Regions from separate parts of the Streptomyces sp. NPDC024698 genome, predicted to be linked through region 1. Evidence: riboswitches for the same ligand, from Rfam matches in the RefSeq annotation. Region 1 holds a riboswitch; each other region holds the start of a gene.
What was found. Region 1 has a riboswitch for cyclic di-AMP ahead of ACZ4AA_RS06890 (C40 family peptidase). Riboswitches for the same ligand answer to the same signal wherever they lie in the genome.

Region 1 (4,404 bases):
GGCAGGCCGACGCGGATGAAGACCTCTTCGAAGACACGGGACTGCGCGTTCGTGCGGTAGAAGACCGCGACGTCGCCGGCCCGCGCCTCGCCGGCGTCGGTGAGACGGTCTATCTCGTCGGCGACGAACTGGGCCTCGTCGTGCTCGGTGTCCGCGACGTAACCCGTGATGTTCGAGCCCGCGCCGGCGTTGGTCCACAGGTTCTTGGGACGGCGGGACTCGTTGCGCTCGATGACCGCGTTGGCGGCGGACAGGATCGTCTGGGTGGAGCGGTAGTTCTGCTCCAGGAGGATCGTCGTCGCGTTCGGGTAGTCCTCCTCGAACTGGAGGATGTTGCGGATCGTCGCGCCGCGGAAGGCGTAGATCGACTGGTCCGCGTCACCCACCACGCACAGCTCGGCCGGAGGCAGGTCGTACGCGCTGGGCGGTACGTCCACGGGGTGCTCGGAGGTCCCCACGAGTTCACGGACGAGCGCGTACTGCGCGTGGTTGGTGTCCTGGTACTCGTCGACCATGACGTGCCGGAAGCGGCGGCGGTAGTGCTCGGCGACGTCCGGGAAGGCGCGCAGCAGGTTGACCGTGGTCATGATCAGGTCGTCGAAGTCGAGCGCGTTGGCCTCGCGCAGTCTCGACTGGTACATCGCGTACGCCTGGGCGAGGGTCTTCTCGAAACCGTCGGTTGCCTGCGCCGCGAAGTCCTCCTCGTCGATCAGCTCGTTCTTCAGGTTCGAGATCTTGGCGCTGAAGGACTTCGGCGGGAAGCGCTTGGGGTCGAGGTCGAGATCACGGCAGACGAGCGCCATCAGACGCTTGGAGTCCGCGGCGTCGTAGATCGAGAACGACGAGGTGAAACCGAGCGTCTTGCTCTCGCGGCGCAGGATGCGCACACAGGCGCTGTGGAAGGTCATCACCCACATCGCGTTGGCGCGCGGGCCCACGAGCGCCTCGACGCGCTCCTTCATCTCGCCCGCGGCCTTGTTCGTGAAGGTGATCGCGAGGATCTGGCCGGGGTGGACGTTCCGCTCGCCGAGCAGATGCGCGATCCGGTGCGTGAGCACGCGGGTCTTGCCGGAGCCGGCGCCGGCCACGATGAGCAGCGGGGAGCCGGAGTGCACCACGGCCGCGCGCTGGTTCTCGTTCAGTCCGTCCAGCAGGGCCGCGGGGTCCACGGCGGGCCTGGGCGCGCCGTCGCGGTAGTACGTGTCACGGGTCGGCGGCGCGTCGAACTTCCCGCCGAACAGATCGTCCGGAACCGGTTCCGGTACGTGATCGTCCTCGGGCGGCGGCGGGTGCTCGTCCTCGTGGGCCGCGGAGGGCTTGAGGTCCGCCAGGAAGCTGTCGTCAAAGAGGCTGCTCATCGCTCTCCGAGTCTAGGCCGCCCCACCGACAACCCGCCGCCACCTCGGGAACTCCACCGGAAGTCGTGACGCGGGACACCTTCACCGAAAGCGTCCGGCCGGACACGTCGGGCGAGGGGCCGCTCCCGCTTCCGTCGCCGCGGGGCGGCGGGTCCGCGCGAGGTCACGAAAATGTATCGGACATATCGCACATCAACCTTCACACGGGCCACGCCGGTTGGCTAGCGTGCCGGAACGCCGCTCGACCACCACCGGCGAACATCGCCGGGCCGGGCGGCCTCCGCCTAATCCGGTACGCCGCGAGGCCACCGGAGCCGGGGACCCACCGACTTAGGGGTGAATCGGTCCAACCGCCTTGTGGGGCACGGACCGTAGGGAAACCTTCCGGATCAACCCGCCCGAACCCGACAGCTAACTCGGCAGGCGGACGACGGAAGGAGTCGCCTCTCTTGGCGTCACACCGCAAGGCGCGCCCCACGGGTGCGCGCATCTCCGGCATACGGACCCCGGTCCTGGCCACCGCGGCCCTCACCTCCGTGGCCCTGCTCTCCCAGACGGCCGCAGCGGCTCCCGCGGCCGAACCCAGGCCCAGCATCGAGGCGGTCTCGAAGAAGGTCGACGACCTCTACCACCAGGCCGAGACGGCCACGGACAAGTACAACGCGACCCGGGAGAAGACCGCCGAGCAGCGCAAGCGCGTCGACACCCTGCTCGACGACGTCGCCCGGCGCACCGAGAAGCTCAACACCGCTCGCGAGAAGCTGGGTTCGTTCGCGGCGGCGCAGTACCGCACGGGGGCCGCCGCGCCCGGCACCGCGACCCTGCTCCTGGCGGACAACCCCCAGGACTACTTCGACCAGACGCAGTTGATGAGCCGTCTGACGACCCGCCAGAAGGCTTCCGTCGACGACTACATCACGGAACAGGCCGCCACCACCAAGAAGCGGTCGGAGGCCACCGAGAGCCTGGAGTCGCTGACCGCCTCGCAGCGGGCGCTCAAGACGTCCAAGGCCACCGTGCAGCGCAAGCTCTCCGAAGCCCGTGACCTGCTCTCGAAGCTGAACACCGCGGAGAAGGCGCGGCTGGCGGCGATCGAGAAGAAGAAGCGGGAGCAGGCCGCGGCCAAGGCGGCGGAGCTGGCCCGGCAGCAGGCGGCCGCGGCGAAGGCGGCACAGCCGCAGCCGTCGGGCACCTCCAGCGGCTCCGCGTCCGGGTCCGGGTCCGGCTCGACGGCGGGCTCGGCGTCCGGGTCGACCGGCACGGACCCCTCGTACACGGCGAAGGCCGCCGACGCGCTCGCGTTCGCCCGCGCGCAGATCGGCAAGCCGTACGTCTGGGGCGCCACCGGCCCCGGTTCCTACGACTGCTCGGGTCTGACCCAGGCCGCCTGGAAGGCCGCGGGCGTCAGCCTCCCGCGCGTCACCTACGACCAGGTGAACGCCGGCACGACGGTCCCCCTCGCCGACGCCCGGCCCGGCGACCTCGTCTTCTTCTACGACGACATCAGCCACGTCGGCCTCTACATCGGCGACGGGATGATGATCCACGCGCCGAAGCCGGGGGCGTACGTCCGCGAGGAGTCGATCTACTACGACGGCACGTCGGCGATCCACAGCGTGGTGCGCCCGGCGTAGACCGGAGCACGGACGCCCTTGCCGCGGGGCGTGCGCGCGGGCTCACCGATCCCCGTGCGCCCGCCCCGCGTTTTCGCCGCCGCCCGCGCGTGGCCCACCCGCAACCGCTCCGCGGATCCCTAGCATCGACGCATGCCAGACACACCGGACATGCCGGACACCATTCCGCTCCGCGCCTGGTGGGTGGGCTGGGCGCCCGCCGCCGGGGCCGCCGTGATGGCCACCGGCATCCTCTCGATCGGCCTGCGTCTGACCGGCCACGAGGCCCTGTCCCGGATCGCGCTGGTCCTCGCCTCGCTCGCCTGGGCGGCGCTCGCCTCGGACTTCCTCGCCCGGCTGCTGGGCGACCGGCGGCAGTGGGCGCGGCGGGCCGCGACGCCGGCCGGGCTCGACGCGGTCGCGGCGACCACCGTGCTCGGCACCCGGTTCTCGGCGCTGGGGTGGCGGGGGCTCGCCGAAGTCCTGCTCGCGCTGTCGGCCGTCCTGTGGCCGGTGCTGCTCCTGGCCGTCCTGCGGCACTGGCGGCGCCGTATGGCCGGAGAGGTGTTCCTCGTCTGCGTGGCCACGCAGGGGCTCTCGGTCCTCGGGTCGGCGATCGCCACCGAGGCGGGCTCGGACTGGCTCGCCCATGCCGCGATGACGCTGTTCTGGGTGGGGACCGTGCTCTACGTGCTCTCGTTCGCCTCCTTCGACCTGGAGGAGGTGAGGAAGGGGGCAGGGGACCACTGGGTGGCGGCCGGCGCGCTGGGCATCTCGGCGCTGGCCGGGGCGGGACTCGTCGCGGCGCACCACGTGAATCCGTATCTGTGGAACAACGACGACCAGGGCGTCCTGCGCGCCACGACCGGCGCGCTGCTGGCGCTCGACCTCGTCTGCTACGTCCTGCTGGCCGTCGCGGAGGTGGTGTGGCCACGCCGGCGCTACGACGTACGGCGGTGGTCGACCGTCTTCCCGATGGGGATGACGGCGGTGGCGGCCCTCGCGGTCGCGGACGCCCTCGACGTCTTCCGGCTCAGGGGGCCGGGACAGGTGCTGCTGTGGATCGCGGTGGCGGCGTGGCTCGCGGCGGCCGTGGGCACCGCCCTCGCCTTCCGCTCCACCGTGCGGGAGCGAGGGCGCTGATCAGGTACGGAGGCCGGCGATCAGGTACGGAGGCCGGCGATCAGGTACGGAGGCCGGCGATCAGGTCCACAGGACGGCGATGAAGATGTTCGTGACGGTCAGCAGGCCGACCAGGCCGAAGAGACGCTTGTCCACCGTCTCGTCGTCCCGCTTCACGTAGACGAGCCCGAGGATCACGATCAGCAGGGCCAGTTTGACGCCGACCTTGACGGTGTTGACCGTGTTGCCGTCGGCCTGGTTGAGCCCGACCAGGGCGACTCCGGTCACCAGCATGGTCAGCGCGCCGTGCA
Region 2 (4,404 bases), on a different contig from region 1:
TCGGTCATCGCGATCGGCGCGTAGCCCACGCACACGACCGTCAGGGCGATGACGGCGAGGCGGCGCCAGGTGGTGCCCGTCGGTCGACGCACGACGACTCCCTGCTCGGGGCCGCGACCCGGCCTCGATAGTCTCGTTTGGACTATCGAGACGGTAGAGGCGTCCACCGCCGGGGTCAACGGTCTGTCGTGTCCTCGTCCCGGCGCTGCACCCATCCCCAGAATTCGATCATCATCCGCTCGTACCGGATGCCGAACTCCAGCGCGTCCCGCTGCCCGCGCGTCAGCAACTCCCCGACGGACCGGGCGAGTTCTTCGTACTCACCCAGGGTCCTGTGGTGCTCGTCGAGCTGTACGGGGCCGAGCACCTCGGGCCGGCCGCCGAACCAGAGTTTGAGAATGCCCCGTTCACGGGCCTCCACCGGCACGAACGCGGAGTCGTCCAGCCAGCCCCGCAGGGCCGCCCCGCCCTCGTCCGTCAGTGTGAGCACCCTGCGGTTGCGGCCGCTCTCCTGCCGGACCTGAGACAACAGCCCGGCGTCGAGGAGCCGGTCGCACTGCGCGTACACCTGCGCGTGCGGCACCGACCAGAAGGGCGCGACCGTCCGCGCCGCCTCCACCTTGACGTCGTACGCGCTGGCCTCGCCCAGCTTGTCGATGATGCCGAGGACGAGATACGAGGCGGTGGTCAACCTAGCGTCAGCCATGGGCCGACCGTATCGCCACGCGATCACCGCACGGCAGGCACCGCCGCGTACCGGCGCCCTCGACGGGCCGCGCCCGACGCGAAGAAGATCCGGGTGCCCGGCACAATGCGGGGTATACGGGCGATCACGCAACCGACCGCACCACCTCACCCTCGGCCCGGCCGCACTAGGAGTTCCTGTGACCACCTACGTCATCACCGTTCCCGGGACGTTCGTCCACGGCCTCTCGGACGCCTCCCGTGCCGACGTGGAACGCAGGCTTCGCCCCCAGGACCCGCAGAACACGGACCTGGGCGAGAGCGAGGAGCTGAGCCTGCTGACCGTCGACGACAACCGGTTCTCCGTCCGGCTGGAGATCGAGGCGGCGGACCGGAGAAGCGCCGAGGCCGAGGCCGTGCGGCTGGTCTCCGGCGCGCTCCGGGACAGCGGCCTGTCCGCGGACGACGCCCCGCTGGGGCCCGCCGCCGTCACCGGGATCGACAGCGAATTCTGACGGCGGGCCGCCGTGGCGCCCCCGGCACACGGCGGCGCTCCACGGACGGCGGTACGCCGCGGACCGACCGCGGCCGGCCGGGCCGCTCTCAGACCGGGCGTACGACGCTGTGGACGGCCGCCTGTCCGGCGTAGGCGACCGACTCCTCGGCGATCCGTGCTCCGGGACTCGGCGCGTGGACCATCATGCCGTCGCCGACGTAGAGACCGACGTGGCTGACGTTGGCGTGGAAGAAGACCAGGTCACCGGGCTGCATCTCGGTGAGGGCGACCGCCGGGCCGGCCTGCGCCTGGTCCTGGGTGGTGCGGGGGAGCATGACTCCGGCACTCTTCCAGGCCGCCTGGGTCAGCCCCGAGGGGTCGTACGACCCGGGTCCCGACGCTCCCCACACGCACGGCATGCCGACCTGCGCGCGTGCGAAGGCGACCGCCTCGGCGGCCCTGCTGTCGTGTCCGACGACCGGCGGGGCGGCGGGAGCAGGAGCGACGAGGCTGTCGATGCTGAACCCCGGGTTCGTGCCTCCGGCGGCGGGCCACGCCTGCCGGCTGCCGGTCGTGCGCAGCGACTGCCGCCAGGCGTCGTCGACCGGCGGCGCCGGTTCGTTCGCCGGGGGCATGGGGGCGGAGCGGTAGGCGGCGGCCGGGGGCGCGGACTCGTACGCGGGCGGCTGGGGCGCCGGCTCACTCGCCGGGGGCATCGGCGCTGAGCGGTAGGCGGCGGGCTCGTACACGGGGGGTTGGGGTGCCGGCTCCCTCACCGGGGGCGGCGGAGGCGGCTGATACCCGCTGGGACGGGTCGGCGCCTCGTACGACAGGGGCAGGAGCACCGATCTGTACTCGGAGACGGGCGGCTCCGGCTCGTACGAGAGGGGCAGGAGCACCGACTTGTACTCGGCGGCCGGAGCCGCGGGCTCGTACACATGGGGCACGGAGCCCGTCTCCTGCACACGGGGCATGGAGCCCGTCTCGTACGCGCGCGGCATCGAGCCCGTGTCGTAGGCGCGGGGCATCGAGCCGGTGTCCTGCACACGGGGCATGGAGCCCGTCTCGTACGCGCGGGGCACCGACCCGGTGTCCTGCACGCGGGGCATCGAGCCCGTCTCGTACGCGCGCGGCATCGAGCCCGTGTCGAACGCCGTGGGGGCGGGCGCCGGCTGGAACGCGGGGGGCTGGGGCAGCTGCTGGAACGCGGCGGTCCGGGGCGCCTGTTCGTACGCGATGGGCTGCGGCGCGGGCTGGAACGCGGGGGCCGGGGGAAGCGACTGGTACGCGGGGGGCTGCGGGGCGGACGGGAACCGGGGCTCTTCCACCGGCCGGTACTCGATCGCCGGCGCCTGCGGCTGCCGCGGGACGGGCATGCTCGTCCGGGCCGCGTGCCGCGCCATCAGGTCCTGCGCGACCGCGAGCTTGCGCCGGGCGGTCTGCTTCCTGCCGTGCAGCGAGGACTTCTGCGAGGCGGCGGCGGCCGGAGCGGCCCCCGCCGGGAGCGCCGCGCGGACCGCCGAACCCGCTTCCGTCGCCGCCGGGGCGCGACCGGTCACGCTCTCGGCCGCCGGACCCGCGGTCAGCTCCAGGACGGGACGCCCGGCCGGTTCCGAAGCCGGTCCCGCGGTCAGCTCGCGCATCGGGGCCGCCGTCAACTCGGCGACGGGCCGCATGATCTGCTCCAGCTCGTACACCGTCGGAAGGTCCGACGAGGACCCCTTGGGGGCTCTCGCGCCCTCCTTCGGACGGGCACTCGCGCCACCCCGCTCCGGCAGCCGGTCGGACGGAAGGACGGCCGGGGCCGAGGGTCCGAACCGGGAACGCGCCCCGTCGAACCACTGCCGCATCAGGTCTTCCTCGGCGGGCTCGGAACCGCCACTCCCCTGGCCGGAGCCGCGTCGGCCCGGCCTGCGGGTGGAGTTCGCCAGAGCGCGGGTCCCGTTGAAGTTGCCGGTGGCCATCTCCGCCTGGTCGTAGAGGGACGAGAGCCGTCGGGCGACTTCTTCGCCGCTGGGCGGGGTGCGTTCCGGCGCCATCGAGTGGTGCTCCTTCCGTCGTCCGCCTACCGGGTTAGCTGTCGGGTTCGGGCGGACGATTCCGGAAGGTATGCCCTACGGCCCCTGCCCCGAAAGGCAGTCGGCCGATTCACCCCAGGTTCGGTGGGTCCCCGGCTCCCGCTGCCACGAGGACAGTCAGGACTCGGCGGAGGCCGCGCCGCCCGGCGACTTCGCCGGAGGGAGTCGGGCGACCTGGTCGCCAACTTAGCCATGATGTGCACCGGATGTGAAGATCCACGTCCCCTATGTCCGATACATTTTCGTGACCTTCGTCGCACCACCTCGCAGCGCGACGACGAGGACACGCGCCGTGCCCGAAAGGGAAGGCTGAGCACGGCCGTTGGGGTGATCGGGCACGAAGTCCGCCCCACCGGGCGGACTTGGCGAGACGCGGCCGGCCCGACTCCAGACGACCCGGCGGGACAGGCTCCGAGGCACCCGGCACTCCGGACACGCGCCCGGCCGACTCGACTGTGTCGAAAGTGTGCACAGAACTGGCGTTCCGTTGCATGCCGTTCGACATCGGCGGCGCCCGTTGGTCACACCTTGACCGGTTCTGGCCGAACTGGCCGGACAACTGCTGCCGTCACGCGCCGGCCGTACCGTCGAGGCACATCAGACCACGAGAGCGAGTCGAGGATCCCCACGTGCACGATGCGCCGATCTATGCCCAACTGATCTCCGAACGCGGGGACATACCGACCCTCGTACGGAGCGAGGCCCGTCGGCTGCAACGCGACTTCGAGTGGATCCTGAGCTGGGATCCGTCGACGGGCGCCCCGCTTCCCTCGGCCGCCGCACGCTCCGCGTCCGGCACCCGCCGTCCGCTCTCCCCGCACCCCGACGACCGGCTGGACGCGCCCGGGCCCTAGATCACGTCTGGTTCGCCGCCGGACCGTTCGGCGGGGAGCGGGTCGAGTCCGTCGGCGATCCGCGCGACCAGGCCGGAGACCGTGGCAGCCGTGACCCGGTGCCAGGTCCGGGCCCGCCGGACCATCGCGTGATCACCGCGCTCGACCCGCACGGCGCTCGCGGAGGAGCCCGCCTCCACGGCCCGCCGGACGAGGGCGAACGACTCCGCGGGGTCGGTGATCCGGTCCCGGTCGCCGTGCAGCACGATCACCCGCGTGTCCCGGAGGTGGGCCACCGGCTCGCCCTCCGGGC
Region 3 (4,404 bases), on a different contig from region 1:
ACCCGGAGCAGACGCTCGTCTGGGTCGAGAAGTACTTCGGCTCCATCCCCGGGCACGACGGCAAGCCCGCCCCGCGCGACGGCTCGCTGCCCGACATCGTCGGCGAGCAGCTGCGCGAGGTCGTCGAGGAGGACGTCCCGGCCCGCGCGCTGATGGCCGCCTACCGGCTCCCGGAGGACGGCACTCGCGCGTGCGACGCCGCCGACCTGGCGCTCACCGTCCTCGGCGGCGGCGAGTCCTCCCGGCTCTACAACCGGCTCGTACGCCGTGACCGCACCGCCGTCGCGGCCGGGTTCGGCCTGCTGCGACTCGCCGGAGCACCCTCCCTGGGCTGGCTGGACGTGAAGACGTCCGGCGACGTCGAGGTCCCGGTCATCGAGGCCGCCGTGGACGAGGAGCTCGCCCGGTTCGCCGAGGAGGGCCCCACGGCCGGGGAGATGGAGCGCGCCCAGGCCCAGTTGGAGCGCGAATGGCTCGACCGACTCGGCACCGTCGCGGGCCGCGCCGACGAACTGTGCCGCTACGCCGTCCTGTTCGGTGACCCGCAGCTCGCCCTGACCGCCGTACAGCGCGTCCTCGACGTCACGGCGGACGAGGTCCGGGAGGCCGCCAAGGCCCGCCTGCGCCCCGACAACCGCGCGGTGCTCGTCTACGAACCGACCACCGCCGAGGCCGCCGACGCGGCCGACTCCGCCGACGAGACCGACGAGGAGGCGGCGAAGTGACCCAGCTCGCCACCATGGACTTCCACCCACGCCCCCAGGCCGGACAGCCCAAGCCCTGGGCGTTCCCCGCTCCCGAGCGTGGCACCCTGGACAACGGTCTGACCGTGCTGCGCTGCCACCGCCCCGGACAGCAGGTCGTCGCCGTCGAGGTGATCCTGGCCGCGCCGCTGGACGCCGAGCCCGCTGGCCTGGACGGCATCGCCACGATCATGGCGCGCGCCTTCTCCGAGGGCACCGACAAGCACTCGGCCGAGGACTTCGCCGCCGAGCTGGAGCGCTGCGGCGCCACACTCGACGCGCACGCCGACCACCCCGGCGTACGCCTGTCGCTCGAAGTGCCCGTCTCGCGCCTGGGCAAGGCCCTCGGCCTGCTCGCCGACGCCCTGCGGGCCCCCGCGTTCGCGGACAGCGAGGTCGAGCGACTGGTGACCAACCGCCTGGACGAGATCCCGCACGAAACGGCGAATCCGGCCCGTCGTGCGGCCAAGGAGCTCTCCAAGGAGCTGTTCCCGGCGAGCGCGCGCATGGCGCGCCCGCGCCAGGGCAGCGAGGAGACCGTCCGGAACATCGACTCGTCGGCCGTGCGTGCCTTCTACGAGAAGCACGTGCGCCCCGCGACGGCCACCGCCGTCGTCGTGGGCGACCTGACCGGGATCGATCTCGACGAGCTGCTCGCCGACACGCTCGGCTCCTGGACCGGCTCGTCCGCCGAGCCGCTTCCCGTGCCGCCGGTGACCGCCGACGACACCGGCCGCGTGATCGTCGTCGACCGCCCCGGCGCGGTCCAGACGCAGCTGCTCATCGGCCGGGTCGGCTCCGACCGGCACGACCGCGTGTGGCCCGCCCAGGTCCTGGGCACCTACTGCCTCGGCGGCACCCTCACCTCGCGCCTGGACCGCGTCCTGCGCGAGGAGAAGGGCTACACCTACGGTGTGCGGGCGTTCGGGCAGGTCCTGCGCTCCGCGCCGGACGGCACGGGCGCCGCGATGCTCGCCATCAGCGGCTCGGTCGACACCCCCAACACCGGTCCGGCGCTCGACGACCTGTGGAAGGTGCTGCGCACGCTCGCGGCCGAGGGGCTGACCGACACGGAGCGCGATGTCGCCGTGCAGAACCTGGTGGGCGTCGCGCCCCTCAAGTTCGAGACGGCGGCGGCCGTCGCGAGCACGCTCGCGGACCAGGTCGAACAGCACCTGCCGGACGACTACCAGTCGACGCTCTACCGTCAACTGGCCGCCACCGGCACCGTGGAGGCCACCGCGGCGGCGGTGAGCGCCTTCCCGACGGACCGTCTGGTGACCGTCCTGGTGGGCGACGCGGCGCAGATCGCGGAGCCGGTCAGGGCCCTCGGGATCGGTGAAGTCACCGTGGTGGCGGCCGAGTAGAACCCGTGCGACCCAGGAGGGCCCTGACGGCTGAAGAGCCGTCAGGGCCCTCCTGTTTACGGGTGCAGCCCCCAAGATGTCCGTATTCGTGCGGGGGTTACCCCTTCTGCCCTGTGGCATGCGTTACAAAAATCGTGATCCGTTTGTTGTTCGAATGAGGCCCCGTCTAGCGTCGGTGCGACTGTTCGTCATGCAGTGCGCCGCGCCCGCGGCACCGGACAGTCATCGCCGAGTCCTCCATGACGCGAGTCAGGGGAGCCGGGGACCCATACGCAGTCCCTGGGGTGAATCGGACGCCCTCTCCTGAGGGGGTCCGTAGGAGACCTTCCTGCTCCGAACCCGTCAGCTAACCCGGTAGGCGAGAGGGAAGGAAAGGATCAGCCCCTACATGGCGTTCACCTGTGGCACCGGCAAGCATCGTCGTACGAGCAGCCGGGTGCACAGCACCACCACGACCGCCGTCGGGGTCGCGGCGCTCACCACCACCGGTGTGATCGGAACCCTGGCCGCTCCCGCGTTCGCCGCGGAGGCCTCCGTCGAGCAGACCGGGCTGACCCAGACCGTCACCCTGAACGACGCCGTCGCCGACCAGATCGACGCCCAGGCCTTCGCACAGCAGCGCGCCGCCGACGAGGCCGCCGCGCGCAAGCAGGCCGAGCAGACGGCACGCAAGCAGGCCGCCGCCCAGGCCGCGCAGCTCCGCCAGGCGAAGGAGCGCGCCGCCCGCGAGGCCGAGCGCAAGCGCCTGAACACGTTCGTCCTGCCGATCACCGGTTCGTACGTCTCCACCGGCTACAAGGCGAGCAGCAGCCTCTGGTCCTCCGGCAGCCACACCGGGGTCGACTTCCACGCCGCGTCCGGCACCTCGGTCCACGCCGTCGGCTCCGGCACGGTCGTCACGGCCGGCTGGGGCGGCGCCTACGGCAATCAAGTCGTGATCAAGATGCATGACGGCACGTACACCATGTACGGCCACCTGTCGTCCATCGGCGTGTCCGTGGGGCAGGCGGTCACCCCGGGCCAGCAGATCGGTCTCTCCGGGGACACCGGCAACACCACGGGACCGCACCTCCACTTCGAGGCCCGTACGACCGCCGAGTACGGCTCGGACATGGACCCCGTCGCCTACCTGCGCTCGCACGGCGTCAACGTCTGACGACCGCTTCGCGGCTTCTTCACCGCTTTCGATGCCCCGGTTCACCGAGCCGGGGCATCGTCGTTTCCGGATGCCGTCTGTCCAAAAAATATCCATGGGTTCAGGCATGCCATCGGAAATTCACGCCTCCTGCAATAGAGTCACTGAAGAAGCGTCAATCGACGGCGTTTCACGGGGATTAAAGCGGAGGTCCGTCATGCGTATTCCGGCGCACTCGGTGTGCACGGCGATCCGTGACGACATCGTCGCGGGTGTCTACGAGCGCGGCGGCCGCCTCACCGAGGAACTGCTGGCGCGGCGCTACGGCGTCTCGCGCGTCCCCGTGCGCGAGGCGCTGCGCACCCTGGAGGCCGAGGGCTTCGTGGTCACCCGCCGGCACGCGGGGGCCTGTGTCGCGGAGCCCACCGAGCTGGAGGCCGCGGACCTCCTGGAGATGCGCATGCTGCTGGAGCCGCTGGGTGCCGCGAGGGCGGCCCAGCGGCGTACGGAGGCCCACCTCAAGGTGCTGCGCGGCCTGGTCAGGCTGGGGCAGGAGCGTTCCAGGCGGGGCAACAGCGAGGATCTGCGCTCACTGGGCGGCTGGTTCCACGAGACGCTCGCGCAGGCCTCCGGCAGTTCCGCGCTGACGTCCACGCTCGCCCAGCTGCGCCACAAGATCGCCTGGATGTACTCGGTGGACGCGCCGGCCGACCCCGCGGAGTCCTGGGCGGAGCACGGCGGCATCGTGGACGCGGTGGCCCGCGGCGACAGCGAGCGGGCCCGCGCGATCACGGCCCTGCACACCGAGCGCGCCACGGCCGCGCACCGGCTCCGGTTTCCCGGCGCCGAACGGCCGGACCGTGTGAGGAGTTCGCAACATCCCGTAAACGTGACGGGCCTGCGTCATTAACACGGGCGCCGTATACAAAGAGGGATATTCCGTGGGGGCTCATTTCTGATGCCCTTTTATTCATGTGTCCGGAATTATCGTGCACGCCATTACGGCGGCAGCGGCGCGAGGGCCGTGCGGGGTTCCCGGATGATTTCCGCGCGGGGTACGGAAAACGGCTGAGCCGCGCCACCCGGTGAAGGGAGCGCGGCCCAGCCGTGTGTCCTGCTGCCCGTCGGGCGGCTCAGACGGTCTCGGGGAGCTCGTCGA

Region 2: linked by a shared signal. The riboswitch ahead of ACZ4AA_RS32560 (C40 family peptidase) and the one ahead of ACZ4AA_RS06890 (C40 family peptidase) in region 1 are both predicted to bind cyclic di-AMP.
Region 3: linked by a shared signal. The riboswitch ahead of ACZ4AA_RS15135 (M23 family metallopeptidase) and the one ahead of ACZ4AA_RS06890 (C40 family peptidase) in region 1 are both predicted to bind cyclic di-AMP.

Annotation. Positions count from the first base shown of each region.
Region 1 covers NZ_JBVHLK010000002.1:550,267-554,670, forward strand. Annotated here, with positions in the region: gene pcrA (DNA helicase PcrA) at 1-1,358, opposite strand, end outside; cyclic di-AMP (ydaO/yuaA leader) riboswitch at 1,630-1,799, shown strand; gene ACZ4AA_RS06890 (C40 family peptidase) at 1,808-2,992, shown strand; gene ACZ4AA_RS06895 (tellurite resistance/C4-dicarboxylate transporter family protein) at 3,125-4,114, shown strand; gene ACZ4AA_RS06900 (hypothetical protein) at 4,175-4,404, opposite strand, start outside.
Region 2 covers NZ_JBVHLK010000023.1:20,685-25,088, forward strand. Annotated here, with positions in the region: gene ACZ4AA_RS32545 (DUF2306 domain-containing protein) at 1-92, opposite strand, end outside; gene ACZ4AA_RS32550 (PadR family transcriptional regulator) at 176-706, opposite strand; gene ACZ4AA_RS32555 (hypothetical protein) at 885-1,199, shown strand; gene ACZ4AA_RS32560 (C40 family peptidase) at 1,288-3,219, opposite strand; cyclic di-AMP (ydaO/yuaA leader) riboswitch at 3,227-3,398, opposite strand; gene ACZ4AA_RS32565 (hypothetical protein) at 3,888-4,112, shown strand; gene ACZ4AA_RS32570 (alpha/beta fold hydrolase) at 4,109-4,404, opposite strand, start outside.
Region 3 covers NZ_JBVHLK010000005.1:404,648-409,051, reverse strand. Annotated here, with positions in the region: gene ACZ4AA_RS15145 (M16 family metallopeptidase) at 1-725, shown strand, start outside; gene ACZ4AA_RS15140 (M16 family metallopeptidase) at 722-2,110, shown strand; cyclic di-AMP (ydaO/yuaA leader) riboswitch at 2,327-2,486, shown strand; gene ACZ4AA_RS15135 (M23 family metallopeptidase) at 2,499-3,266, shown strand; gene ACZ4AA_RS15130 (GntR family transcriptional regulator) at 3,463-4,155, shown strand; gene ACZ4AA_RS15125 (HPr family phosphocarrier protein) at 4,379-4,404, opposite strand, start outside.